3 regions of the Streptomyces huasconensis genome follow, and region 2 is predicted to be linked to each of the others. Evidence: riboswitches for the same ligand, from Rfam matches in the RefSeq annotation. Region 2 holds a riboswitch; each other region holds the start of a gene.
The links. Region 2 has a riboswitch for cobalamin ahead of J2N69_RS09515 (ABC transporter substrate-binding protein). Riboswitches for the same ligand answer to the same signal wherever they lie in the genome.
Positions count from the first base shown of each region.

Region 1: it holds a riboswitch for cobalamin, as region 2 does, so the genes downstream of both, J2N69_RS13300 (ABC transporter substrate-binding protein) here and J2N69_RS09515 (ABC transporter substrate-binding protein) in region 2, are expected to answer to the same signal.
Region 3: it holds a riboswitch for cobalamin, as region 2 does, so the genes downstream of both, cobN (cobaltochelatase subunit CobN) here and J2N69_RS09515 (ABC transporter substrate-binding protein) in region 2, are expected to answer to the same signal.

Region 1 covers NZ_CP086119.1:2,947,415-2,956,759, forward strand. The annotation lists gene J2N69_RS13290 (ABC transporter ATP-binding protein) at 1-552, opposite strand, end outside; gene J2N69_RS13295 (FecCD family ABC transporter permease) at 549-1,565, opposite strand; gene J2N69_RS13300 (ABC transporter substrate-binding protein) at 1,643-2,602, opposite strand; cobalamin riboswitch at 2,648-2,768, opposite strand; gene J2N69_RS13305 (M67 family metallopeptidase) at 2,771-3,193, opposite strand; gene J2N69_RS13310 (amino acid permease) at 3,280-4,773, opposite strand; gene J2N69_RS13315 (DUF2017 domain-containing protein) at 5,146-5,751, opposite strand; gene clpS (ATP-dependent Clp protease adapter ClpS) at 5,780-6,094, opposite strand; gene J2N69_RS13325 (nicotinate phosphoribosyltransferase) at 6,173-7,501, shown strand; gene J2N69_RS13330 (isochorismatase family protein) at 7,581-8,165, shown strand; gene J2N69_RS13335 (hypothetical protein) at 8,182-8,481, opposite strand; gene J2N69_RS13340 (immune inhibitor A domain-containing protein) at 8,593-9,345, opposite strand, start outside.
Region 2 covers NZ_CP086119.1:2,106,982-2,116,326, forward strand. The annotation lists gene J2N69_RS09475 (DUF4191 domain-containing protein) at 1-420, shown strand, start outside; gene J2N69_RS09480 (RDD family protein) at 524-991, opposite strand; gene glnA (type I glutamate--ammonia ligase) at 1,241-2,650, shown strand; gene J2N69_RS09490 (peptide deformylase) at 2,911-3,285, opposite strand; gene J2N69_RS09495 (hypothetical protein) at 3,353-3,565, shown strand; gene J2N69_RS09500 (hypothetical protein) at 3,580-3,945, shown strand; gene J2N69_RS09505 (ABC transporter ATP-binding protein) at 3,946-4,785, opposite strand; gene J2N69_RS09510 (FecCD family ABC transporter permease) at 4,782-5,741, opposite strand; gene J2N69_RS09515 (ABC transporter substrate-binding protein) at 5,810-6,820, opposite strand; cobalamin riboswitch at 6,905-7,089, opposite strand; gene J2N69_RS09520 (VOC family protein) at 7,097-7,537, opposite strand; gene J2N69_RS09525 (helix-turn-helix domain-containing protein) at 7,573-8,436, opposite strand; gene J2N69_RS09530 (HAD family hydrolase) at 8,678-9,345, shown strand, end outside.
Region 3 covers NZ_CP086119.1:6,306,914-6,316,258, forward strand. The annotation lists gene cobN (cobaltochelatase subunit CobN) at 1-1,623, opposite strand, end outside; cobalamin riboswitch at 1,660-1,793, opposite strand; gene J2N69_RS28525 (cobalamin biosynthesis protein CobG) at 1,901-3,310, shown strand; gene J2N69_RS28530 (precorrin-8X methylmutase) at 3,322-3,948, shown strand; gene J2N69_RS28535 (precorrin-2 C(20)-methyltransferase) at 3,969-5,537, shown strand; gene J2N69_RS28540 (cobalt-precorrin-6A reductase) at 5,551-6,303, opposite strand; gene J2N69_RS28545 (cobalt-precorrin-5B (C(1))-methyltransferase) at 6,321-7,454, shown strand; gene cobM (precorrin-4 C(11)-methyltransferase) at 7,468-8,217, opposite strand; gene cbiE (precorrin-6y C5,15-methyltransferase (decarboxylating) subunit CbiE) at 8,214-9,345, opposite strand, start outside.

The sequences.
Region 1 (9,345 bases), 840 kb from region 2:
GCCGCCGACCAGGGAGAGGATCTCCAGCTGGTAGCGGATGTCGAGGTGGTTGGTCGGCTCGTCGAGGACGAGGACCGTGGGCTGCTGCACCAACGCCCGTGCCACCAGCGCGCGTTGGCGTTCGCCGCCGGAGAGCGCGGTGAAGGAGCGGTCGGCGAGGCCCTCGGCGCCGACGCGCGTCAGGGCGGCCGCCACCAGCTCCTCGTCCCGCGCGGTGTCGCCCTCCCAGAAGCGTTTGTGCGGGGAGCGGCCCATGGCGACGACCTGCCGCACGGTGAGGTCGAAGCCGGCCTGCCCGTCCTGCGGCACGGTGGCGACGCGCCGCGAGCGGGCCTTGGCGCCGAGCGCCGTCAGGTCGTCCCCGTCGAGGAGGACGCGGCCCTCGGTCGGGGTGAGCGCGCCGTAGACGCAGCGCAGCAGGGTCGTCTTGCCGCTGCCGTTGGGCCCGACGATGCCGACCGTCTCGCCGTCGGCGACGGTCAGTGAGACGCCGTCGAGCAGGCGGGCGCCGCCGGGGGTGGTGTAGCCGAGGTCCTCGGTGCACAGCTTCACGCGGGCGCCCCTTCGTGCGTACGGCTCCTGTGCAGCAGCCACAGGAAGAACGGGCCGCCGGTCAGCGCCGTGAGGACGCCGACGGGGATGTCCTGCGGCGCGGCGACCGTGCGCGCGGCGAGGTCGGCGGCGACCAGGAAGACCGCGCCCATCAGCGCCACCACCGGGAGCAGCGCGCGGTGTGCGGCGCCGACCAGCATGCGGGCGGCGTGCGGCACCATCAGGCCGACGAAGCCGATGGCGCCGCTGTACGCGACGAGGACGCCGGTCAGGAGCGAGGCGAGGACGAAGACGGCGGCGCGGAAGCGGGCGGTGTCCAGGCCGAGGACGGTGGCGCCCTCCTCGCCGACGAGCAGCAGGTCCAGCGGGCGGGCGAGCGCCACCAGGAGCGCGGTGCCCACGGCGAGGACGGCGCAGGGCAGGGCGAGCATGTCCCAGCGGGCGCTGCCGAGGCCGCCGAGCGTCCAGTACAGGACTTCCTTGAGGTGGTCGGCGCTGTCGGCGGTGACGAGGATGAGGCTGGTGAGGGCGGTGAGGATGTACGAGACGGCGACCCCGGCGAGGATCAGGCGCCCGGTGGCGAAGCCTCCGCCGCCGCCTCTGGCCAGGGCGTAGACCAGCACCAGGGAGATCAGCGCGCCGACGAAGGACGCGGCGGGGATCGTGACGGTGGTGCTGAGGGCGGTGCCCAGGCCGAAGATCCCGCCGAGCACGATCGCGCTGACGGCGCCCACGGAGGCGCCCGAGGAGACGCCGAGGAGGAACGGGTCGGCGAGGGGGTTGCGGACCAGGGCCTGGAGGACGGTGCCGATGACGGCAAGGCCGGCGCCGACGGCCGCGCCGAGCAGGACCCTGGGGAGGCGGACGTCCAGCACGATGGTGCGGAACGGGGAGGGTTCCGCCCGGCCGGTGAGGATCTCCAGGACCTGGCCGGGCGGGATGCGGACGGAGCCCAGGGCGAGGCCGGCGACAGTCGCTGCCGCGAGGGCCGCGGTGAGTGCCGTCAGGATCAAGAGGCGGCGCCCCTTCGACCCCCGTCTATCGCCCTTCGGGCTCGTCCTCAAACGCCGGACAGGCTCAGCAAGGGAGGTCACAGCTGGCCCGCCAGCTTCCTCACCGCCTCCGGTGCCCGTACCCCGGTGACCACGTCCGACAGCCGCAGCACCGCGAAGCGCTCGTTCTTGACGGCGGGGACGTCCGCGAGGGCCGGGTCGTCGAGGAGGCGCTTCTTCTTCTGGGCGACGGTCGTGGCGCCGTAGTCGAGGATGAGGATGACCTCGGGGCGGCGCTCGACGACCTTCTCCCAGGACGCGTCGCTGAAGGACTTGTCGACGTCGGCGAAGACGTTGCGGCCGCCCGCGCGCTCGATGATGTCGTTGCCGATGCCGCGGCCGCCCGCCGTGAACGCGGTCTTGTCGCCGCTGTCGTAGACGAAGACGGAGACCGGTTTGTCGCTCTTCGACTTCTCGGCGGTGGCGGCCAGTTCGCGCTTGGCCCCGCTCACCCACTTCTCGGCGCGCTCGCGCACCCCGAAGGTGGCGCCGACCTCCCGCACCTCGCGGTACACGTCGTCCATGGTGATCGCCCGCTTCGCGCAGCCCTCGACGTTGAGGCGGCTCTTGATCCCGGACTTGGCGAGGGCCGAGCGGCTGCGGCCGTCGCCCGCGAGGAAGGCGCTGGCGTAGCCGCCGTAGACGAAGTCGGGATTGGCGGCGAGCAGCTTCTCGTAGGAGGGGTACTCCTTGGCGAGCACGGGGACGGACTTGTACGCCTTCTCGTACTTCGGCAGGACCTTGTCGTCGAGGTAGGCGGTGCCGGCCAGGCGGTCCTTGAGGCCGAGTTCCAGCATCACTTCGGTGACGTGCTGGTTCATGGTGACGGCGCGCTTCGGCGGCGCCTCGTACGTGGTCTTCACGCCGCAGTTGGTGACGGTGTACGGGAAGCCCGGGGCCTTGGCGGCGGGCTTGGCGTCACCGGAGCCGGACGAGCCGCAGGCGGCGAGCGGGGCGAGCAGGGCCGCGGCGGTGAGCACGCGTAGGGCGCGGGACATGGCTGAACTGCCTCCTCCAGGGGATTTCCGCGTCCCCTGCGTTGTGTGGAGCAAAGGCGGCAGGTCAGTTCCTGACTCCCCCGCCCCGGAGTGGGGGTGGGGTCACAGTGGCGGGACCGTGCCGGGCTCGCACCGGCTTCCTGGGTCCTGCCGCCTCATGGGTAAAGCTCAGTATGCCTGTACGACCTTTACGTCTTCCTCGGTGACCTCGCCGTCCACGATCCGGAACGAGCGGAACTGGAAGGGGCCCGCGTCGTCGGTGTCCGCGGTGGAGACCAGGACGTAGTGGGCGCCGGGTTCGTTGGCGTACGTGATGTCGGTGCGGGAGGGGTAGGCCTCGGTCGCGGTGTGCGAGTGGTAGATGACCACCGGCTCCTCGTCGCGGTCGTCCATCTCGCGGTAGAGCTTGAGCAGGTCGCCCGAGTCGAACTCGTAGAACGTGGGCGAGCGCGCGGCGTTCAGCATCGGGATGAACCGCTCGGGGCGGCCGGTGCCCGCCGGGCCCGCGACCACGCCGCACGCCTCGTCGGGGTGGTCCTGGCGCGCGTGCGCGACGATCTGGTCGTGGAGGGCCTGGGTGATGGTCAGCATGGCGCCAGGATAAGCAGAGGGCCCGCGCCGTACCGAAGTGTGGTACGGGCGGGCCCGAATGCTGGACAGCGGCCTCTGCGGAGAGGTCAGTCCTTGGTGACGGAGACGCTGTCCGCGCCGATCTTGCGCTTGTTGAACGCGGCGGCCTGCGGGTTGCGGCTCTTGAGGACCAGGTAGGTGACCCCGAGGATCGCGGCCCAGACCGGGGCGGCGTACAGCGAGATCCGCGCGTCCTTGTCGACACCCATCATCACGATGACCATGCCGATGAACAGCAGGGCGAACCAGCTGGTGTACGGGGCGCCCGGGGCCCGGAAGGTGGACTGCGGCAGCTCGCCGCGGTCGGCCTTGCGGCGGTAGCGGATCTGGCAGGCCAGGATCATGATCCAGGCCCACATGCCGGAGATGGTGGCGAAGGAGACGACGTAGTTGAACGCCTCGCCCGGCCACTGGTAGTTGATCCAGACGCCGACCAGCATGAACGCGGCGGAGAACGTGGTGCCCAACAGCGGTAGGCCGTTCTTCGTGAGCTTGGTGAAGAGCTTCGGGCCCTGGCCGTTGAGCGCCAGGTCGCGCAGCATGCGGCCGGTGGAGTACATGCCGGAGTTGCAGGAGGAGAGCGCGGCGGTGAGGACCACGAAGTTCACGATCGCGGCACCGACGCCCAGACCCATCTTCTCGAAGGCGGCGACGAACGGCGAGACACCGGGCTGGAAGTGCGTCCACGGCACGACCGACAGGATCATGATCAGCGCGCCGACGTAGAAGACGGCGATGCGCCACGGCACGGTGTTGATGGCCTTGGGCAGAACGGTCTTCGGGTCCTTGGACTCGCCCGCGGTGACGCCGACCAGCTCGACGGCGAGGAAGGCGAACATCACGATCTGGAGCGTCATCAGCGTGGAGCTGATGCCGTTCGGGAAGAAACCGCCCTGGTTCCACAGGTGGGCCACGGTCGCGGTGTCCCCGGCGTCGGAGAAGCCGATGGTGAGGATGCCGACGCAGATCAGGATCATGCCGATGATGGCGGTGACCTTGACCATCGAGAACCAGAACTCCAGCTCACCGAAGAGCTTCACGGAGATGAGGTTCGCGCCGTACAGGATGACCGTGAAGACAAGGGCGTATGCCCATTGTGGGAACGAGTCGTGTGTCCAGTACTGCATGTACTGGGCGGCCGCTGTGACTTCGGTGATGCCGGTGACGACCCAGAAGAGCCAGTACGTCCAGCCGGTCACGAATCCGAAGAACGGGCCCATGAACTCGCGTGCGTACTCCGAGAAGGAGCCCGACACGGCGCGGTACATGAGCAGCTCGCCGAGTGCCCGCATGATGAAGAAGATGACGAGGCCCGCGATGGCGTACGCCAGGATGAGGCTGGGGCCGGCCTTGTGGATGGCCTTGCCCGCGCCGAGGAACAGGCCGGTGCCGATGGCACCGCCGATCGCGATCATCTGGATCTGCCGGGCTCCCAGACCGCGCTGGTAGCCCTCGCCCTCGCCGGACGGGCCGCCCGCGGCCTGCACGGCACCATTGCCGTCGTGCCCGTCGTGCTGCTCTTCGACCTGCACTGAGGTCATGGTGACGCCTTTCTCCATGCTGATCCGCGCCCGCGTCTCGCGTTGATGGCTGCGGATCAGGTCCTGATCCCCCCGGATGTATATGGAGTGCTACCGGCGGTCTGCCGGCCCGAGCGCCCTCGGTGACATGGGTGGCGTCACCGAGCGGTCGTGAAGATTTATCACGGCGGCAACAGTGAGGGAATCAGCCACCTGTGACGCACACCACAGGAAGAAGCGGACAAAGGTCTCTTCGTGCCGCAAACTCGGGCAATGAAGTGACGGGATCGTTATCCGGATTTGAGCGTCCGCTGAGCGAAGCACCGGCCACGTGAACGGAAGGTGTCCAGTACAGCAAATTTCGCTGCCCTATGCACCGGATTTCGGTCCGGCTCAGTCCAGCAACGTCCCGACCAGCGTCTCCTGCAGTCCGCCCAGCCAGAGGTAGGCCATCACCATCGGCTTGCGGGGGTCGGAGTCGGGGAGCCGGTAGAGCAGATCGGCGTCCTTCTCGTCGGTGACCTCCAGGCGGGTGCCGATCGCGAGCCGGAGGTCGTTGAGGGCGCCGAGCCAGTGCCGCGACTCCTCCACCGACAGTTTCAGGACAGCTCCGCCCTCGCCGGAGGACGCCATCGCGTCGAGCGAACGGATCACGACCAGCGCGTCGTCCCGCTTCTTGGCCCTCAGGTCATTCTCCGTGAAGCGGCGGAACTCGGCCGAATACGCCCGCAGTTCCTCGTCGCGTCCGACGTCCCCGGTCTCGCTGCCGGGCCCGCCGTACGCGTCCGGCAGCAGGCGCTGCATCACCGGGTCGGCGGGCGGCTCGCTCGGGCCCTCGGCGAACAGCTCCGCGAGGGGGTCGTCGGAGGGCTCGCCGCCCGGGCCCGGACCGATCAGCTCCAGGAGCTGCACGGCGAGGGAACGGATGATCGAGATCTCGACCTCGTCGAGCGTGACGGCGGCGCCGCCCCCGGGGATCGCTTCGAATTGTCCTGGCATCAGATGCGTCGCTGCTTCCGGTCCGCCGCTACTTGCGGTCCTGCTGGAGGGTGGCCCACAGCCCGTATCCGTGCATGGCCTGTACGTCGCGCTCCATCTCCTCGCGGCTGCCGGTGGAGACGACCGCGCGGCCCTTCTGGTGCACGTCCATCATGAGCTTGGTGGCCTTCTCCTTGGAGTAGCCGAAGTACGACTGGAAGACGTACGTCACGTAGCTCATGAGGTTGACCGGGTCGTTGTGCACGAGCGTGATCCAGGGGACGTCCGGCTCGGGGACGACGAACGCCTCCTCGTCCGAGGCCGGGCGGGTGATCTCTGCGGGAGCCGTACTCACCTGTCCCATGCTGCCACTCCCAGGGGGCAGGCGCACAAACGGGCCCGGAAATCGTCAGAGTGACGAGATGCGGGTAGCATCCTTCGCATGAACACAGCGGACCTTGGCCTGCCGGTGGACGTTCCCTCGACGGCCCTCTTCACGGACCAGTACGAGCTGACGATGCTCCAGGCGGCGCTGAAAGCCGGTACGGGCGAGCGCCGTTCGGTCTTCGAGGTCTTCACCCGCAGACTGCCCGAGGGGCGGCGCTACGGCGTCGTGGCCGGCACCGGCCGGGTCCTGGACGCCGTCGAGAACTTCCGCTTCGACGCCGGCGTCCTCGGCTTCCTGCGCGAGCGCGGCATCGTCGACGAGCCCACCTTGGAGTGGCTGTCCCGCTACCGCTTCAGCGGCGACATCTGGGGCTATCCGGAGGGCGAGGTCTACTTCCCGGGCTCGCCGATCCTGCGGGTCGAGGGGTCCTTCGCGGAGTGCGTGCTCCTGGAGACGGTGATCCTCTCCATCCTCAACCACGACTCGGCGATCGCGGCCGCCGCCTCCCGGATGTCCTCGGCCGCCGGGGACCGTCCGCTGATCGAGATGGGCGCCCGCCGCACCCACGAGCTGGCCGCCGTCGCCGCGTCCCGCGCCGCGTACGTCGGCGGCTTCGCCACCACCTCCGACCTGGCCGCCGGCTTCCGCTACGGCATCCCGACCGTCGGCACCAGCGCCCACGCCTTCACCCTGCTGCACGACAGCGAGCGCGACGCCTTCCGCGCGCAGGTCGACTCGCTGGGCCGCGGCACCACCCTGCTCGTGGACACCTACGACGTGACCGAGGCCGTCCGCATGGCCGTCGAGATCGCCGGGCCGGAGCTTGGCGCCGTGCGCATCGACTCCGGTGACCTGCTGCTCGTCGCCCACCGGGTGCGCCAGCAGCTGGACGAGCTGGGCGCGACGGAGACGAAGATCGTCGTCACCTCCGACCTCGACGAGTACGCCATCGCCTCGCTCCGGGCGGCGCCCGTGGACGCGTACGGCGTGGGCACGCAGCTCGTCACGGGGTCCGGGCACCCCACGGCCTCCATGGTCTACAAGCTGGTGGCCCGCGCCCACTCGGCCGACCCCAAGGCCCCGCTGGAGCCGGTGGCGAAGAAGTCGCTCGGCGCCAAGAGCTCCGTGGGCGGCCGCAAGTGGGCCGCGCGGCGGACCGATGAGCACGGCGTCGCCGAGGCCGAGGTCATCGGCACCGGGGCCGTGCCCGCCGAGCTGGCGGACGCCCAGCTCCTGGTCGAGCTGGTCAAGGGCGGCCAGGTCATCGCCCGTGAGCCGCTGGACGCGGTCCGCGACCGGCACGCCGCCGCCCGCGCCCGCCTGCCCCTGTCGGCGACGCAGCTGTCGCGCGGCGAGGCGGTCATCCCCACGGAATATCTCTGACGGACCCGGGCAGGTGCCCCTTCCCGCAACGCACGTGAAGTCTCTAGGCTCGTAGTCACCCCACCAAAGGACACCGCCCATGCGCCGCGCACTGATCGTCGTAGACGTGCAGAACGACTTCTGCGAGGGCGGCAGCCTCGCGGTGGCCGGTGGCGCGGACGTGGCCGCCGCCATCACCGAGCTGATCGGCCAGGCCCCGGCCTGCTACCGCCACGTGGTGGCCACCCGGGATCACCACATCGATCCCGGCGCCCACTTCTCGGACCACCCGGACTACGTGGACTCCTGGCCGCCGCACTGCGTCGCGGGCACGGAGGGCGTGGGCTTCCACCCGAACTTCGCCCCCGCCGTCGCGTCCGGCGGCATCGACGCGGTCTTCGACAAGGGCGCCCACTCGGCCGCCTACAGCGGCTTCGAGGGCGTCGACGAGAACGGCGTCTCCCTGGCTCAGTGGCTGCGGGAGCGCGAGATCACGGAGGTGGACGTGGTCGGGATCGCCACGGACCACTGCGTGCGCGCCACCGCGCTGGACGCGGCGCGGGAGGGGTTCCGCACGACCGTGCTGCTGGACCTGACCGCGGGGGTCGGCGGGGAGACGACCGAGCGGGCGCTGACCGAGCTGCGCGCGGCCGGGGTCGAGCTGACGGGCAAGCCCGTCGTCTGAACGACCGGGGCGCCGCTCAGCGCCGCAGCGCCCTGATCGGGTGCCACAGCTCCTGCAGGGAGTTGGGTGCCGTGCGCCATATCAGCCCGTCCGGGTGGTGCAGCACGGCCGTGACCTCGTCGGGGGTGGGCGGTTCCGCGTTGCCTCGCAGGTACACCGCCCGCAGGCCGAGGTTCCGCAGGCGGGTCAGCGCCCTCGCGCGGTTCGCGGAGTGCACGATCATCCTGACCGCGCCGCCCGATTCCACCGGGCTGGGCAGGGTCAGCGCCACCACCACGCTGCCGTTCGGCAGCTTGCAGAAACCTCCTGCGGACATGGTCGGTCACACCCCCGTCAATAAGAAGTACACAGCACGCACCTAAACACGATCGGCCGCCGCCCGCTAGAGGGCGACGGCCGATCATGGCTTGACCTGGGGAAACGCTGATTACTTCGTCGAGCGACCCACCTGGACCGTGATCGTCGAGCCGTCCTTCGGCTGCTTGATGATCTTGATCTGGGTGTTGGTGTCAGTGACCTTGACGCTGCCCGTGGGGTTCGAGGCGTACCAGTAGGTGCCCTTGCGGTCGTCGAAGACCGGGACGCCCTTCTGGGACTTGATCTTCAGCGCGACGTCCGCGTTGTGGAGCGTGAACGCGTCCGTGGCGTACTTGCTGAAGGGCGCGTCGAACGGCTGGATCTTGTTGCGCAGGAGCGAGCCGTCCTTCCACTTCAGCGGCTTGGCGTGCGCGTCCACCGGCAGGATCAGGCCCTGGCCGGGGTGCTGGCTGGTGTTGTTGTCCTTCTGGGAGGTGTCCCACTGCCAGATCATCAGGCCGGTCTGGTACGGGTAGTGCTCCACCCAGGCGGGGCGGGTCCCCGAGAAGCCGAAGTTGTACGGGCCGACCTTCAGGGTCTTGTCGTACGAGACGTACTGGCGGTTCTCGGCCAGGTAGTACTGGTCGTACTTCTTGGTGAAGGACTCGGCGATGCGGGAGAAGCCCTTCGACGTCCAGCCGTTGTCGTCGCCCTCGGCGCCGTCCTCGAAGAGCTTGGCGCCGTCCCCGGTGATCGTCAGGGCGTCGGCCGCGAAGCCCTTGCCGCCCGCGCCGCCGTCCGTGGCGTAGCGGAAGCGGAGGTCGATCTTCTTGCCGGCGTAGGCGTCGAGCGGGAAGACCAGCTTCTTGTACGCGCCCGAGAC
Region 2 (9,345 bases):
GCGGCGGCCGCGGTGCTCGACAAGATCGGCCGCGGGTGGACGACGACCCCCGCGGTCGCGATGAACCGCAGCCAGGACGTGGTGCACCGCACCGTCGGCAAGGCCGGCATCGTCCTGGTGGCCGAGGGCAACCCGAACCGGGTGAAGGGCCTGCTGGCCGCCGAGAAGCGGAAGATGGCGCGCATCGTCTCGGACGTCCCGGTGCACGACGTCATCGTCGGCACCACCGAAGGCACGGTCTCCCTGAAGAAGCTGCGCACGACGCTGCTGAAGCTGCCGCGGGTGCTCACGGGCCCGCAGGTGACGGCGACGAACGACCGGCTGCGGGCGATGGGCGACCTGATGTCGAACATGCCGCTCCCCAAGGGCCCGATGCCCAAGGGCATGCGGATGCCGCGCGGCGGCCCGAAGGCACGCTAGTTCTTCCCTCTTCTGCCCTACGACGAGGAAGGCCCCGGAACCGAGTCGGTTCCGGGGCCTTCCTCGTCGTAGGGCAGTCGTAGGTCAGTTGCCGTCGTCCCGGTCAGATCCTGACCTGCACGGCGCGGGCGAGGCGGTCGTGGAGGCCGCGGCCGTCGCGGTCCCAGATCAGGGCGGGAATGGCGACGCACAGCAGGAGACTGCGGGCCAGCACCCGCCCGAAGCCGAGCCGGCCGCCGCCCTCGGCGACGACACGCAGCCGGAACAGGGCCTTGCCCGGGGTGCAGCCGACCGTGCCGACGGTCAGCAGGCTCATCACGAAGAAGATGCCGAGGGCCCAGTTGCCCATGGCCTGCTGGTCACCGCGGGCGAACAGACCGTATGCGATCACCATGCACTGGCCCCAGTCCACGGCGATGGCGCCGATGCGGCGGCCGGGGCGCGCGATCGATCCCGGCCCCTCCTCCGGCAGTCCGAGCTGCTCGCCCCGGTACCCGAAGTCGACTCCGGCGTCCTCCGCGGCCGCGCGCGGGCCGGACAGCCACGATCCGATTGCTTGCCTGTTGTCCACCCGTCCACGGTACTGCGCCCGGTTTCGTACGGGGACGCTCGGGTCAGATGTACGTGGGGCGGGCGGGGCCGGTGCGGGTCCCGGCCGCCGGGCATTCACCGCCGGGCCGGTTAACTTCGGCGAAACAAATGGGTCATGCTTGAGAAATCCCCCGTCCCTATGGTCGGGTCCCAGCGTGTGCCACCGCACTGGCCGCACCACGAGCTGCAACCCCGTCCCGCCCCGGGCGGGAGTAGGAGGAGTTGGATGTTGTTCCAGAACGCCGACGACGCGAAGAAGTACATCGCGGACGAGGACGTCAAGTTCATCGACGTCCGCTTCTGCGACCTGCCCGGTGTCATGCAGCACTTCACGATCCCGGCGGCGGCGTTCGACCCGGACGAGGAGCTGGCCTTCGACGGTTCGTCGATCCGTGGTTTCCAGGCCATCCACGAGTCCGACATGGCGCTGCGCGCGGACCTGTCGACGGCGCGCGTGGACCCGTTCCGCCGCGACAAGACCGTCAACATCAACTTCTTCATCCACGACCCGATCACCGGCGAGCAGTACAGCCGTGACCCGCGGAACGTCGCGAAGAAGGCGGAGGCGTACCTCGCCTCGACCGGCATCGCGGACACGGCCTACTTCGGCCCCGAGGCGGAGTTCTACGTCTTCGACAACGTCCGCTTCCAGACGTCGGCGAACGAGAGCTTCTACCACATCGACTCCGAGGCCGGCGCCTGGAACACCGGTGCGGTCGAGAACAACCGCGGCTACAAGGTCCGCTACAAGGGCGGCTACTTCCCGGCCCCGCCGGTCGACCACTTCGCCGACCTGCGCGCCGAGATCTCCCTGGAGCTGGACAAGAACGGCCTCCAGGTCGAGCGCCAGCACCACGAGGTGGGCACGGCGGGCCAGGCCGAGATCAACTACAAGTTCAACACGCTGCTGGCCGCGGCCGACGACCTGATGCTCTTCAAGTACATCGTGAAGAACGTCGCCTGGCGCAACGGCAAGACCGCGACCTTCATGCCGAAGCCGATCTTCGGCGACAACGGCTCGGGCATGCACGTCCACCAGTCGCTGTGGTCGGGCGGCACCCCGCTCTTCTACGACGAGCAGGGCTACGCCGGTCTCTCCGACACGGCGCGCTACTACATCGGCGGCATCCTCAAGCACGCGCCGTCGCTGCTGGCGTTCACCAACCCCACGGTGAACTCCTACCACCGCCTGGTCCCCGGCTTCGAGGCCCCGGTCAATCTGGTCTACTCCCAGCGCAACCGCTCCGCGGCCATGCGCATCCCGATCACGGGCTCGAACCCGAAGGCCAAGCGCGTCGAGTTCCGCGCGCCGGACCCGTCCTCGAACCCGTACCTGGCGTTCTCGGCGCTGCTCCTGGCGGGCCTCGACGGCGTCAAGAACAAGATCGAGCCGGCCGAGCCGATCGACAAGGACCTCTACGAGCTGGCCCCCGAGGAGCACGCGGGCGTCCCCCAGGTCCCGACCTCCCTCCCCGCGGTCCTCGACGCCCTGGAGGCGGACAACGAGTACCTCCAGGCGGGCGGGGTCTTCACGTCCGACCTGATCGAGACGTGGATCGACTACAAGCGGACGAACGAGATCGCGCCGATCCAGCTGCGGCCGCATCCGCATGAGTTCGAGCTGTACTTCGACATCTAGGCATCACTGTGAGGGCCGCTACTCCCGGGAGGGGTAGCGGCCCTTTCGGCTGAAGAGGCTCAGATGCCGTCGTACACCCATGAGCTGCCTGTCTGGCGGTACTCCTCCACGGGGATCGGTTCGACACCAGATCGCATGCGGGCGGAGTAGAGCAGGCCGTTGAGGTGGTCGACCTCATGGGTGAACGAGGCGGGCGAGACCGCGTTCGTACGCGGTCGTGATGGTCTCGCCGGCCAAGACCGTCGTCTCCACCGTGATCATCAAGGGGCGGGTACGAGGCCGCGTACGTCGAAGAAGCTCAGACAGCCCTCGTACTGTTCATCCACCTCTTCGGAGCGGGCGGTGATCCGCGGGTTGAAGAGGACCACGGCGGGGGCGTCACCGGGCGGCTGGACGACGGCGGCAGCACGTCCGATGCCGAGCTGCGGGGCCGCGATGCCCATGCCCTTGGCGAAGGGGTGGACCCGGCCGATCCGTTCCACGGCGGCGAAGAGTTCGCCCGTGATGCGTGCGGCCTCGTCGCATTCGGCGGGCAGGTCGAAGGCGCGGGCCGGTTCGACGAGGATGCCGGCGCCGTGTTGGACGATGCCGAGGTCTCGCATCTGCTGGTTGGGGCGCACGTCGATCACCTGCATTTCTCTCGAGGTGGACTGAGTCTCTTCTGAGGTGTTTTCGGGCCACTCGTACCGTCGGCGTGCGGCGGTGCTCACCGACCTGGCTGCCATCGGCGCCAAGCGGCGGGACGCCGAGCAGGTCCTGGCGTACGGCGAAGAGGCTCTCCGCCTGGCCCGAGCCTCCGGGTCCGGGTATGTCGCCCGTAGACTCCAGGCCCTGTGCGACGAGTTCGGTTCTTTGGGCCGCGACCCACGCGTGGCGGAGCTGGGGGTCGAGATCGCCGCTCTGAGCGCGCCGTGACGAGAGGGGTAGGCATGTCGCAGACCGAGGGTGCACGACTGTTCCGGGAAGCCTGGATCACGGGAGTTCGCCAGCACTTTCCGGGAGAGCCGAAGGCCGGCTACGTCACGCCCTGGGACGACACCCCACAGTGGGAGCGTGAGGCGGCGGGCTCCGTGTACGAGCAGGTCCGCCACTTCGTGGAGATCAGCGGAGGCACCACGGCCCGGCTGTCGCGGGAGCAGAAGAGCCGCTTCGTCGCCACATGCTGGACAGCCCAGATGTTCAGGCATTTCGATGAGCCGAAGCCGGGGTATGTGGCCGACTGGCCTGACCTTCCGACCTGGCAGCAGGAGACTGACGCGGACATTTTCGAGGCCATCGAGAAGTCGCTGGGCTGACTACCGGCGCCGTCCCGGATGGATGGCCACCGGGCCCCGCAGAAAGCGGACCGACGGGACCGGCGGGCCGCCGGTCGGGGTGGGGTCGCCCGGGGTCACCACCGCGCGGACGCCGTAGACCTCGGCGATCAGCTTCTCCGTGATCACCTCCGCCGGTGTGCCCGCCGCGTACGCCGTGCCCTCCTTGAGGATCAGTACGTGGTCGCAGAACATCGCCGCCAGGTTGAGGTCGTGCAGGGCGATCACGCTGGTGACGGGGAGGTCGGCGACCAGGGAGAGCAGATCCAGCTGGTGCTGGATGTCGAGGTGGTTGGTGGGTTCGTCCAGGAGGAGTTCGCGGGGTTCCTGGGCCAGGGCGCGGGCTATCTGGACGCGTTGGCGTTCGCCGCCGGAGAGGGTGTGCCAGGACTGGGCGGCGCGTTCGGTGAGGCCGGTGCGGGCCAAGGCCTCGCGTACCGCCTGCTCGTCGTGGGGCGTGGGGGCCGACCAGGCGCGGCGGTGCGGGATGCGGCCGAGCCGTACGACGTCTCGTACGGTCAACTCGGTCTGGGTGGTGGCGTGTTGTTCTACCACCGCGATACGGCGTGCCACCGCGCGGCGCGGTGTGGCGGCGAGCGGGTTGCCGTCCAGGGTGACCACCCCCGAGGCGGGGGCCAGGACGCCCGCCAGGATGCGCAGGAGTGTGGACTTGCCGGAGCCGTTGGGGCCGAGGAGGCCCACGGTGGCACCGGGTGGCGGGGCGAGGCTGACCCCGTCGACGATGAGCCGGCCGCCGGCCGCCCGGGTGACCCGGTCGGCGCGCAGTCCCGCCTCGGCCGCAGCCGTGGTTCCGTACGTCATGTCGTCGCCCCCCGTGTCCGGTACAGCACCACCACGAACGCCGGTACGCCGATGAGCGACGTCACGACGCCCACCGGGACCTCCTGCGGGTCCAGGGCCGTGCGGGCCAGGGTGTCCACCCAGACCAGGAAGACCGCACCGGTCAGCGCCGTGACCGGGAGCAGCCGGGCGTGACCCGAGCCGGTGAAGGCGCGGGCCGCGTGCGGCAGGACCAGGCCGACGAAGCCGATGGCGCCCGCCGAGCTGACCAGGACGGCGGTCAGCAGCGCCGTCGCGCAGAGCAGGACGAGGCGGGTGCGGGCCACCCGTACGCCGAGTGTCGCCGCCGCCTCCTGGCCGAACGCGAAGGCGTCGAGTGTACGGGCGTGACCGAGGCAGACGAGCAGGACCGCGGCGAGGACGGCCGCGCACAGCCCTACGTCCGTCCACCCCGCCCCGCTGAGCGAGCCGAGCAGCCAGAACAGCACGCCGCGGGTGGTCTCCGCGTCGCCCGCGGTGAGGATGACGAATGACGTCAGGGCGGAGAAGAGCTGCATCGCCGCGACGCCCGACAGGACGACGCGGTCCGTCGTGCCGCCGAGCGTGTGGCTCAGCAGGAGGACGAGCGCGAAGGAGCAGAGCGCGCCCACGAAGGCGCCCGCCGAGATCGACAGCGCTCCCCCGCCGACGCCGAGGACGACGACCGCGACCGCCCCGGTCGACGCCCCGGAGGAGACCCCGAGGACGAAGGGGTCGGCGAGGGGGTTGCGGAGCAGGGACTGCATGACGGCGCCGCAGACCGCGAGGCCCGCGCCGCAGACGGCGGCGAGCAGGGTGCGGGGCAGCCGCAGGTTCCAGACGATGCCGTCCCGGAGGGGGGTCAGCCCTGCCTCGCCCCAGCCGAGGTGCGCGGCGAGGGCCGAGAACACGTCGGGGACGGAGATGTCGGCGGGGCCGATGGTGACGGCGACCGCCATCGAGAGGACGAGCGCGGCGCCGCCGGCCAGCCACAGCAGCCCCTGCCGGGCGGCGGGGGCGGCCGGGCTCACTTCGCCAGTCCGAACTTCCGCAGCCCGGCGGCCACTTGCTCGATGCCGTCGACCGTGCGGATCGTGGGGTTCATGGCCTGACCGCTGAGGAGGATGTAGCGCTTCTTCTTCACGGCGGTGAGGTTCTTGGTCGCCGGGTTGGACTCCAGGAACTTGATCTTCGCCGCCGCGCTCTCCGCGGACTGCGACTTGCGGGTGAGGTCGCCGATGACGAGGACGTCGGGGTCGCGGTCGGCGACGGTCTCCCAGTTGATCTGGGGCCACTCCTCGCGGGTGTCGTCGAAGACGTTCTGCGCGCCGAGCGCGCGGGTGATGATGCCGGGGGCGCCGCAGCAGCCCGCCATGTACGGGGCGTCGGAGTTGGCGAACCAGTACAGGAGCGTCGCGTCGGAGGCCTCGATGTCCTTCGTGGCCTTCGTGACGCGGCTCTTCAGGTCCGCGATCAGCTTCTCGCCGCGCTTCTCGACGCCGAACACCTTGGCGAGGTCGCGTACTTCGCCGTAGACGGTGTCCATGGTGAGGGTCTTGACGCGCTTGCCGTCGCCGCCGCCGTCGTTGTCCTTGCCCGCGCAGTCGGTGGGCGAGACGTAGACGGGCACGCCGAGTTCGGTGAACTTCGTGCGGTCGGCGACGCCGCCCTTGCCGACGGTGTAGAGGAAGGAGGCGCTGACGAAGTCCGGTTCCTTGGAGAGGACCTTCTCCAGGGAGGGGTAGCGGTCGGCGAGCCGCTCGACCTTGGCGTTCTCCTTCTCCAGGTTCTTCAGGACCGGGTCGGTCCAGGTGCCGGTGCCCGCCATGCGGTCGGCGAGGCCGAGGGAGAGCAGGATCTCCGTGGAGCCCTGGTCGAGGGAGACGGCGCGCTGCGGCGGGGCCTGGACCGTGGCCTCCTTGCCGCAGGAGGCGACCGTGACGGGGTAGCCGTCGGCGCTCCTGCCCTCGGACTTCTGCGCGGCGCCGCCCCCGCACGCGGTGAGCGCGAGCAGTGCGGTACAGAGGGCGGCGGACATACGGGCTGTCGAGGACACGCGATCCCTTGAGTCTCACGGCTCATACGCGGAGCCTGGTCTGCGTCACGACCTCCGCCGCCCGGTGTGCGAGCGGAGGCGCCAGCAGGTCTTCGGACTCGGGATCGGCCGGGCGGGGCGCCTTCCCAGACGTCCGAAGACGCCCAGTGGCCGTGGCCCCGCCCGTCCCCCTCACCGCTGCGCGTCAGTTCCGGATTCGCACCGGATTCCCTGGCCCAGGTGTGGGTTTGACTGGCTTGCGCAAGTTATCACGCGCCCTCACCGGCCCTGCCCCGGCCTGGGCTCCCCCCGGTAGGTGCCGAAGGACCAGCGGTTTCCCTCCGGGTCCTGGATGCCGAACTCGCGACTGCCGTACGGCTTGTCCTCGATCTCCGTGGTGATCTTCACGCCGGCCGCGCGGAGGCGCTCGTACAGGTCGTCCACCCGGTCGGTGACGACGTAGGCGCCGGCGGTGCCGGGCTTCCCGCAGGCGGCGGTGGCGCTCTGCGGGTCGTACGAGCCGAGCATGACGCCGCCTCCCTCGGGCCAGTCGAGCTGGGCGTGGGCGATCCGGCCGCCGTCCTCGTAGACGGCCGTACGCAGGAAGCCGACGGTGTCGACGAGGAAGTCGATGAGGGCGGGGGCGTCCTGTGCCTGGAGGGCCGGCCAGATCGTGGGGGCGGGGGCGGTGAGCGGCTCGTGCCGCGGGGCCTCGGACATGCCGTCAGTGGTGTCGGTGGTGTCAGGTGTGGTGTTCATGGCTTCCACTCTTCGCCGTCGCCGTGCGCCCCGGCTTGGATATTCCGGCACTCCTCGGCCAGCCAGCCGGTGGGGCTCACCCCCGTGTACTGCCGGAAGTCCCGTACGAGGTGGGAGTGGTCGTAGTAGCCCGTGTCGGCGGCGACCCGGGCGAGGTCGGGCGGGCCGCCCGCCGCGACGGCGCGGGTCACGGCGCTCTTGGCGTGCTGGAAGCGCATCAGGCGCGCGGCCTGCTTGGGGCTCAGCCCGGTCTCGGCGCGGAAGAGGGCGGTCAGGCGGCGCTCGCTGAGGGCGACGTGCCGGGACAGGCCGCCGAGGGTGCCAGCGCCGCGGTGCCGGGCGAACCAGGCCCAGGCCTCGGCGACCTCGGGGCGCACGGCTCCGGCGGGCCGGTCCGCGCGCTGCCGCAGGTAGGCGGCGAGGGCGGCGAAGCGGTCCTCCCAGGTGTCCAGGGCACAGAGCCGCTCCCGGACCTCTGCGGCGCGGGCGCCGAAGACGTCGGTGCCCGCGGTGACGAGCTGTCCGGCCAGTTCGGCGGCGGGCAGGCCGAGGAGCGTGCGGGCGGCCAGCGGGTGCACGGCGAGCTGGATGCCTGCCTCGTGCTCGGGCTGGCGGACGTAGGCGGGGCTCTGGTGCAGGCCGCCCACGACGATGTCGGTGCGGACCGCGTCGGCGCCGGTCGCCTGGGCGGGCGTGCCGCCGGTGGCGATGGCCCCGTCCAGCGAGAAGATCACCGTCAGGTACGGCGAGGGGAGGCCGCGGTGCAGGGCGGGCTGCTGCCCCGCGGTGCGGTAGCCGACCGCGGAGACGACCATGCCGTCGAGCCGGGGAACGGCCCGCACGAACTCACGGGTGCCCATGCGTCCCAGTATGCGCGGCCCGCCCACCTCGCGATCGCCCGATGCGCGGCCCGCCCACCTCGCGACCGCCCGGTACGCCCCCGGCGACGCGGGGCCCTCTCCGCTACCCCTCACCACCCGCCCCATGCCCTCCCCGCCCGGTGACTTCGATCATGGGAATCGCGTGGCATCGCCCATAGCATGGCGCGCCGCTCCGGACGGGGCCGCACATCGCACTCAGGAACGGCGGGACACGGGAAACATGGCAGTACGAGCCAAGAACAGGCGGGCCTTCATCGTCGGTGGCGCGGGGGCGCTCGTCGCCGCCGTCCTCGCGGGCGGCGCGCTGTGGCCCGCGGGCGAGGCGACGGCGGCGGACGGCTCGGCCGCCACCGCCCGCGAGCTGTCGCACTGGCCGAAGCCGGTCGCGAGGAAGCTCGGCAAGGTCATCGCCGCCAACGACCACAAGGGCGCGTACGCCGTCTTCGACGCGGACAACACCTCGTACCGCAACGACCTGGAGGAGTCGCTGCTGCCCTTCCTGGAGATGAAGGGCGTGCTGACCCGCACGACCATGGACCCCTCCCTGAAGGTCGTCCCGTTCAAGGACACGGCCACGCACAAGGAGAGCCTCTACAGCTACTACAACCGGCTGTGCGAGGTGGACGACCAGGTCTGCTATCCGTGGGCCGCGCAGATCTTCTCCGGGTTCACGCTGAAGGAGCTGAAGGGGTACGTCGACGAGCTGCTGGCGTACAAGAAGCCGATCCCCGCTGAGTACTACGAGGACGGGAAGGTCACCAGGACCGAGGTGAAGCCGCCCGAGCTGTCGAACGGCATGCGGCAGCTCTACAAGACGCTGCGGGCGCACGGCATCGAGGTGTACGTGGTCAGCGCGGCCGGCGAGGACCTGGTGCGCATGGTCCTCGC
Region 3 (9,345 bases), 4.2 Mb from region 2:
GCCCGCGTTCTTGCCGGGCAGCCACTCCAGGTTGCCGTGCTTGCCCAGGTGGACCATGGCGTCGGCGCCGAAACCGCCGTCGGCGGCCGGGGCGGCGATCCAGCGGTAGGCCGCCAAGTAGTGGTGCGAGGGCGGCAGATCCGGGTCGTGGTAGATCGCGATGGGGTTCTCGCCGAAGCCGCGCGGCGGCTGGATGAGGATGAGGAGGTTGCCGCGCCGCAGGGCGGCGAGGACGATGTCGCCCTCCGGGTCGCCGCCGTCGCCGACGCGCGAGCGGTCCAGGAACATCTCGCCGGGCGGCGGCCCCCAGTGCTGCTCGACGGAGTCCCGCAGCTCCTGCGGCAGCGTGGCGTACCACCGCTTGTAGTCGGCGGCCGGGATGCGGACCGGGTTGGCGGCCAGCTGCTCCTCGGTGAGCCACTCCTGGTCGTGGCCGCCCGCGTCGATCAGCGCGCGGATCAGCTCGTCGCCGTCACCGGAGACGAGGCCCGGGATGTCGGCCTCGGGGCCGAAGTCGTAGCCCTCGGCGCGCAGCCTGCGCAGCAGCGCGACGGCGGAGGCGGGGGTGTCCAGGCCGACCGCGTTGCCGATCCGGGAGTGCTTGGTCGGGTACGCGGACAGGACGAGCGCCAGGCGCTTGTCGGCGGCCGGGATGTGCTTCAGACGCGCGTGCCGTACGGCGATACCGGCGACCCGGGCCGCGCGCTCGGCGTCGGCGACGTACGCCGGAAGGCCGTCCTCGTCGATCTCCTTGAACGAGAACGGGACCGTGATGAGCCGCCCGTCGAACTCCGGCACCGCGATCTGGCTCGCGGCGTCCAGCGGCGAGACGCCCTCGTCGTTCTCCTCCCAGGCCGAACGCGACCCGGTCAGGCAGAGCGCCTGGAGGATCGGCACGTCGAGGCCGGTCAGCGCGCCCGCGTCCCACGACTCGTCGTCGCCGCCCGCGGAGGCCTCGGCGGGCTTGGTGCCGCCGGCCGCGAGGACCGTCGTCACGATGGCGTCGGCGGGGCGCAGCGCGTCGATCAGTTCCGGCTCGGGGGCGCGCAGCGAGGCCACGTACAGCGGCATCGGGCGGCCGCCCGCGTCCTCGATCGCGCCGCACAGGTCGTCGATGAAGGCGGTGTTGCCGCTCATGTGGTGGGCGCGGTAGTAGAGCACCGCCACCGTCGGGCCCTCGACGTCGCGGGCGGCGCGCTCCAGCGGGCCCCAGGACGGGGCGGGCGCCGGCGGGTCGAAGCCGTGGCCGGTGAGGAGCACGGTGTCGGAGAGGAAGCGGGCGAGCTGCTCCAGGTTGGCGGGGCCGCCGTGCGCGAGGTAGGCGTGCGCCTCGGCGGCGATGCCGACCGGCACGGTCGAGGAGGCCATGAGCTGGGCGTCGGGCGCCTGTTCACCGGTGAGCACGACCACCGGCAGACCGCTGGCGATGAGCTGGTCCAGGCCGTCCTGCCAGGCGCGGACGCCACCGAGGAGGCGTACGACGACGAGGTCGGCGCCCTCCAGGAGCGCGGGCAGCTCGGCGAGGTCCAGGCGGGACGGGTTGGCGAACCGGTAGTCGACCGGACCCCCCGCCGCGCGGGCGCTGAGCAGGTCGGTGTCGGAGGTCGACAGCAGCAGAAGCATGCGTGCGCAGGCCTTCCTCGGGGTGTCCGCGCCCCGGGTGGTCGTATGGACGGCGGGAGTTCCTGACTCGCCCCACCTCGGTGGGGCTCACAGTGGCGGGACCGCGCCGGATTCGCACCGGGCTTCCTCCCTCGGGCCCTGGTGGGCCCACGCCGTCGCTGGCGTCGGCGGACCTGGCGGTCCGCCGCCTGCATAGTAAGTCCTGGCCGCCGCCGGTGGGGCGGCCGCCTGCCGGGACGGCCCGTCTCGGCAGGCGACCGGCCGGATCGGCGTGGGTATGCTCGCCGCCATGCCGCCCACCCGAGCAACCTCCACGAACCAGGGCGAATCCCTCATACGCAACCCGGTGCGCGACCGGGGTGACGCCTGCCCCGGAGCGCTTCGACTGCACCGCGCCGACGATGGCGCGCTGGCCCGACTCCGCCTCCCCGCAGGGCTTCTGACGTCCCGTCAGGCGGAGGTTCTCGGGGAGGTGGCGGAGCGCCTGGCGGACGGCCACCTCAGCATCACCTCGCGCGGCAACATCGAGCTGCGCGGCCTCGGCGAGAGCTGCGGCGGACGGCTCTCCGCACTCCTCGCGGACGCGGGCCTGCTGCCCTCCGAACGCCACGAACGCGTCCGCAACATCGTGGCCTCCCCGCTCGCCACCCTCGACCGACTCGGCCACGCGGACGTGCAGTTGTGGGCCCGTGAGCTGGACCGGCTGCTGTGCGGGCAGGAGTGGACGACGGCGCTCTCCGGCCGTTTCCTGTTCGTCCTGGACGACGGGCGCGGGGATGTGGCTCCGCTCGGCGGCGATGTGACCTTGATCGCAGAATCGGGTGGCTCGGGTGGCTCGGGTGGCTCGGGTGGCTCGGGTGGCTCGGGTGGCTCGGGCGGTTCGGACGGCTCGGGTGGCTTGGGCGGAGAGGGTGGCTCTGACGGCTCTGGCGGCACGGCGGTCGTCCGCATCGGGGGCCACGCTCTGCGCGTCCCCGGTATCGACGCCCCGCGCGCCGCCCTCGCCGCCGCCGAAGCCTTCCTCGCCGCCGCGCGTGACGCGGGCAACGGAGCCTGGCGGGTCCGGGAGCTGCCCGCGGGGCACCCCGTCGACCTCGCCGGGGCGCTGGCGCGGCAGGGCATCGACGCCGTACCGGCCGCCGTCCCCTCCGACCCGCCCCGCGCCACCCCCCACCCGCCCGGCGTCATCGGCCGCGCGGTGGCCGTCGGCGCCCCCCTCGGCCGGGTGAGCGCCGCCCAGTGGCGGGCCCTGCTGCCCGCCCCCGCCGACGAACTGCGCGTCACCCCGTGGCGCGGCTTCGTGCTCCCCGGCTTCGCGGACGCCGCGACCGCCCACGCACGCCTCGGCGCGCTCGCCGACGCCGGCTACCTCACCGACCCCGGCTCGCCCTGGCTCGGCGTCTCCGCCTGCACCGGCCGCCCCGGCTGCGCCAAGTCCCTCGCCGACGTCCGCGCCGACGCCGTCCCCGGCGCCGGCGGCCTGCCCGTCCACTGGTCCGGCTGCGAGCGGCGGTGCGGACACCCGCACGGCGACTGGGTGGACGTCCTCGCCACCGGGGACGGGCCGTACGAGGTAACGGTGCGCGGCGGCGGCACGGCGACGCCCGTGAGCGGCGGCGCCACGTTGACCGAGACGGTCACCACAGCACGTATGACAACGGCAACCACCACAACGGCCACGAGATGAGCGAGAGCACAGTGTTCGACTACGAGAAGGACGGCGCGGCGATCTACCGCGAGTCCTTTGCCACCATCCGCGCGGAGGCGGACCTCGCCGGTCTGCCCGCCGACGTCAGCCAGGTCGCGGTGCGGATGATCCACGCCTGCGGGATGGTCGACCTCGTCCGCGACCTCGCCTTCAGCCCCCGCGTGGTGGCCGACGCCCGCAAGGCGCTGCGCGACGGCGCGCCGATCCTGTGCGACGCGAACATGGTCGCGAGCGGCGTCACGCGCAAGCGGCTGCCCGCCGACAACGACGTGATCTGCACCCTCACCGATCCGTCGGTCCCCGGCCTCGCGGAGCGGCTCGGCACCACCCGCAGCGCCGCCGCCATGGAGCTGTGGCGCGACCGCCTCGAAGGCTCCGTCGTCGCCATCGGCAACGCCCCCACCGCGCTCTTCCGCCTCCTGGAGATGATCGAGGAGGGCGCCCCGCGTCCGGCCGCCGTCCTCGGCATCCCGGTCGGCTTCGTCGGCGCCGCCGAGTCCAAGGACGCGCTCGCCGAGCACCGCTCGGGCCTGGAGTACCTGGTCGTACGGGGCCGTCGCGGCGGCAGCGCGATGGCCGCGGCGGCGATCAACGCGATTGCGAGCGAGGCGGAGTGAACACCGAGAACGCCCAGCCCATCGAGAACACTGAGAACACCCAGAACGTCCAGGACACCCAGAACGTCACGAACACCCCGGGGAAGCTGTACGGCGTCGGGCTCGGCCCCGGCGACCCCTCCCTGATGACCGTGCGCGCCGTCGAGGTCATCGCCGCCGCCGACGTCGTCGCGTACCACTCGGCGCGGCACGGCCGCTCCATCGCGCGCTCGATCGCCGCGCGGCACCTGCGCCCCGACCACATCGAGGAACCGCTGGTCTACCCCGTCACCACGGAGACCACCGACCACCCCGGCGGCTACCGCGGCGCCCTCGACGACTTCTACGAGGAGGCCGCCGCCCGCCTCGCCGCGCACCTGGACGCCGGACGCACCGTCGCCGTCCTCGCCGAGGGCGACCCGCTCTTCTACGGCTCCTACCAGCACATGCACAAGCGGCTCGCGCACCGCTACGACACCGAGGTCATCCCCGGCGTGACCTCGGTCAGCGCCGCCGCCGCCCGTCTCGGCGAGCCCCTGGTCGAGGCGGAGGAGGTCCTCACGATCCTCCCCGGCACCCTCCCCGAGGAGGAGCTGACCGCGCGCCTCGCGTCGACGGACTCGGCGGTCGTCATGAAGCTCGGCCGTACGTTCGGCAAGGTGCGCGGCGCCCTGGAGCGCTCGGGCCGCCTGGACGAGGCGCGTTACGTCGAGCGCGCCACGATGGACGGTGAGCGCACCGGCCGCCTCGCCGACGTGGACCCGGAGTCCGTGCCGTACTTCTCCGTGGCGGTGCTGCCGAGCCGCGTGGCACCGCTGACGGGCGGCCCCGCCAAGGAACCCGCCCGGGAGGCTTCGGGCGAGGTCGTGGTCGTCGGCACCGGACCGGCAGGCCCCCTCTGGCTCACCCCCGAGACGCGCGGCGCGCTCGCCGCCGCCGACGACCTCGTCGGCTACACGACCTACGTCGACCGCGTACCGCACCGCCCCGGCCAGCGGCGCCACGGCTCCGACAACCGCGTGGAGTCCGAGCGCGCCGAGTTCGCCCTGGAACTGGCGCGGCGCGGGCGGCGCGTGGCGGTCGTCTCCGGAGGCGACCCCGGCGTCTTCGCGATGGCCACGGCCGTCCTGGAGGCCGCCTCGCAGGACGCGTACGAGGACATCCCGGTCCGGGTGCTGCCGGGGGTGACCGCCGCCAACGCCGCCGCCGCGCGCGCGGGGGCGCCGCTCGGCCACGACTACGCCACGATCTCCCTCTCCGACCGCCTGAAGCCGTGGGAGGTCATCGCTGAGCGCCTGGCCGCGGCGGCCGCGGCGGATCTCGTCCTCGCGCTCTACAACCCCGGCTCGCGCAGCCGCACCTGGCAGGTGGGCAAGGCCCGGGAACTGCTGCTCGAACACCGGGCGCCGGACACGCCGGTCGTCCTCGGGCGGGACGTCGGGGGACCCGAGGAGTCCGTGCGGGTGGTGCGGCTCGGGGACCTCGATCCCGCGGAGGTCGACATGCGGACGCTGCTGATCGTCGGGTCCTCGCAGACCCGGGTCGTGCGGCGGCGCGGGGGCGCGGAGCAGGTGGTGTGGACGCCGCGGAGGTACCCCGAAGGGGGGTGAGCGGGTTCGGGCGTCAGCCGCTGAGCCCGCGCAGCCAGGCGGCCGCCTCCTCCGGAGTGGCCGCCACCGGCACGGCTTCCGGCACCGGAGGCCGCTGCACGACCACCACCGGAATCCCTGCCTCCCGCGCGGCGAGGAGCTTCGGTGCCGTCGCCGCGCCCCCGCTGTCCTTCGTCACCACGACGTCGATCCGATGCGTGCGCAGCAGCTCACGCTCCCCGTCCGGTGTGAACGGGCCCCGCTCCAGGAGGACCTCCATGCGGGCGGGGAACGGCGGCTCGGGCGCGTCGACGGAGCGTACGAGGAACCACAGCGCCGACAGGTCCGGTTCCGGCCCGGCGAAGGCCGCGAGCCCCATCCGCCCGGTCGTGAGGAAGACCCGCTCGCCCAGCGCGGGCAGCACCCGTGCCGCCTGCTCCAGGGAACCCACCGGATGCCAGTCGTCGCCCTCACCCGCGACCCAGCCGGGGCGGCGCAGGGCGAGCAGGGGAACATGGGCGGTGGCGGCGGCCGACGCCGCGTTGAAAGAGATGGTCCGGGCGAAGGGATGGGTGGCGTCGATGAGCGCGTCCACGCGGTGCTCCCGCAGCCACGCCGCCATGCCCTCGGCCCCGCCGAACCCGCCGACGCGGACCTCGCCGGGCGGCAGCCGGGGTGCGGCGACCCGCCCCGCCAGGGAACTGGTCACCCGCCGCCCGGCCTCGCCCGCCAGCAGCTCCGCCAGGCGGCGGCCCTCGGTCGTACCCCCCAGAATCAGTACGTGCACGGAGTTCGGTTCCCCTCATGAGTAAGGCAAGCGGCCCGCACGAGGCGCAGGGCGGACGCGGCGCCCAACTCAAGCACACCGGTCTGCGGCCCGGCTGGACGACCGGCGCCTGCGCGACCGCCGCCACCACGGCCGCGTACACCGCGCTGCTGACCGGCGACTTCCCCGACCCGGTGACGATCACACTGCCCAAGGGCCAGACGCCCGCCTTCGCGCTCGCCGCCGAGGAGCGGACGGACACGTACGCCATGGCGGGCATCGTCAAGGACGCGGGCGACGACCCGGACGTCACGCACGGCGCGCTGGTCCGCGCCACGGTGCGGCGGCTGCCGCCCGGCTCCGGCGTCGTCTTCACGGCGGGCCCCGGCGTCGGCACGGTGACCCGCCCCGGCCTGCCCCTCGACGTCGGCGAACCCGCGATCAATCCGGTGCCGCGCCAGCTGATGCGGGACCACGTGGCGCGGGTGGCGGCGGAGCACGGCGGCAGCGGGGACGTGGAGATCACGGTCTCCGTCGACCACGGCGAGGAGATCGCCCGCTCCACCTGGAACCCCCGCCTCGGCATCCTCGGCGGCCTCTCCATCCTCGGCACCACCGGCATCGTCGTGCCCTACTCCTGCTCGGCGTGGATCGACTCGATCCGGCGCGGCGTGGACGTGGCGCGGGCGGCCGGGCGTACGCATGTCGCCGGGTGCACGGGCTCGACCTCGGAGAAGACCGTCGTCGCCGAGCACGGCCTCCCCGAGGACGCGCTCCTCGACATGGGCGACTTCGCGGGCGCGGTCCTGAAGTACGTACGCCGCCACCCCGTCGACCGCCTCACCATCTGCGGCGGCTTCGCCAAGCTGTCCAAGCTGGCGGCGGGCCACCTCGACCTCCACTCGGCCCGCTCGCAGGTCGACAAGGGCTTCCTCGCGGAGCTGGCGCGGCGCGGCGGCGCGAGCGACTCCCTGGCCGCACGTGTCGCCGCCGCCAACACGGGCCTGGAGGCGCTGCGGCTGTGCGAGGCGGCGGCGGTACCGCTGGGCGACCTGGTGGCGCGGGCGGCCAGGGACGAGGCCCTGGCGGTGCTGCGGGGCGCGCCCGTCGCGGTGGACGTCATCTGCATCGACCGGGCGGGCGCGGTGGTGGGGCGAAGCGAGGCGGCCTGAGCCGCTCAGGCACTCAGCACACGTGCCGGTCCCGTTCCGCCGAGTACAGATGGCTGTCCCGGAACTGCGAGGCCCCCAGCGTGCGCCCCACCATGATCACGGCGGTCCGCACGATCCCCGCCTCCTTCACCTGTCCGGCGATGTCCGCCAGCGTGCCCCGCAGGATCACCTCGTCGGGCCGGCTGGCGAGAGCCACCACGGCGGTCGGGCAGTCCGCCCCGTAATGCGGAAGCAGCTCCTCGACCACCCGGTCGACATACCCGGCGGCCAGGTGCAGCACGAGCAGCGCCCCGCTGCGGCCGAGCGTGGCCAGATCCTCGCCGGGCGGCATCGCCGTGGCACGCTGCGCGATCCGCGTGAGGATGACCGTCTGGCCGACCGTCGGCACCGTCAGCTCCCGCTTCAGCGCGGCGGCGGCGGCCGCGAACGCCGGGACGCCCGGGACGACTTCGTACGGGATGCCCGCCGCGTCGAGCCGCCGCATCTGCTCGGCGACCGCGCTGAACACGGACGGGTCGCCCGAGTGCAGCCGCGCCACGTCGAGCCCCGCCTCGTGCGCGCGCACCAACTCGGCGGTGATCTCGTCCAGGTTGAGCCGCGCGGTGTCCACGAGCCGCGCCCCGTCCGGGCATTCGGCGAGCAGTTCGCGCGGGACGAGGCTGCCCGCGTACAGGCAGACCTGGCAGGCGGCGAGCGTCCGGGCGCCGCGCACCGTGATCAGGTCGGCGGCGCCGGGCCCGGCGCCGATGAAGTACACGGTCATCGTTCTTGATCTCCTCGATCGCCTTGTTCCGCGGCCTTGGTGACGGACCATTGGGTGACCGGCATGGCCTGCCGCCACCCGGTGAAGCCGCCGACGGGGACGGCCTGCGCGACCGCCAGCCGCACCAGCTCGCCGCCGTGCCGCCGGTACCACTCGGTGAGCAGCGCCTCCGACTCCAGCGTGACGGTGTTGGCGACGAGCCGCCCGCCGCCGGGCAGCGCCGCCCAGCAGGCGTCGAGCAGGCCGGGCGCGGTGAGGCCGCCGCCGATGAACACGGCGTCCGGCGTGGGCAGTCCGGCCAGCGCGGCGGGCGCGGAGCCGGTGACGACGCGCAGCCCGGGAACGCCGAGGCGGTCCGCGTTGCGGGCGATCCGCTCGGCCCGCACGGCGTTCTTCTCCACGGTGACGGCGCGGCACGAGGGGTGCGTCCGCATCCACTCCACCCCGATCGACCCGGAGCCGCCTCCCACGTCCCACAGCAGCTCACCGGGCGCGGGCGCCAGCACGGCGAGGGTCGCGGCACGCACATGCCGCTTGGTGAGCTGGCCGTCGCTCTCGTACGCCCCGTCGGGCAGCCCCGGCGCCGCGCCGAGCCGCAGGGCGCCGGGCGCGCGGCGGCACTCCACCGCGACGACGTTCAGGGGATCACCGGGCGCGTGCGACCAGGCGTCGGCGACACCCTCGTACGAGGACTCGCGCGCCGAGCCCAGCTGTTCCAGTACGCGCATCCGGCTCGGCCCGAAGCCCCGGTCCCGCAGCAGTGCGGCGACCTCACCCGGTGTCGCGGCGCCCGCGCTGAGCACGAGCAGGCGGCGCCCGTCGTGCAGGGCGGCGGCCAGGCGCGCGGCCGGGCGGCCGACCAGCGTGACCACCTCGGTGTCCTCGACGGGCCAGCCGAGGCGCGCGCACGCAAGCGAGACGGAGGAGGGGTGGGGGAGTACGCGCAGAGTGTCCACGCCCAGCTCCGCCGTGAGGGCGCGCCCGATCCCGTAGAACATGGGGTCGCCGCTGGCGAGGACGGCGACGCGACGCCCCGCGTGCTCGGCGAGCAGGCCGCGCACGGCGGGCCGCAGCGGCGAGGGCCAGGCCAGGCGGTCACCGGGGCAGGCGTCGGCGGGCAGCAGGTCC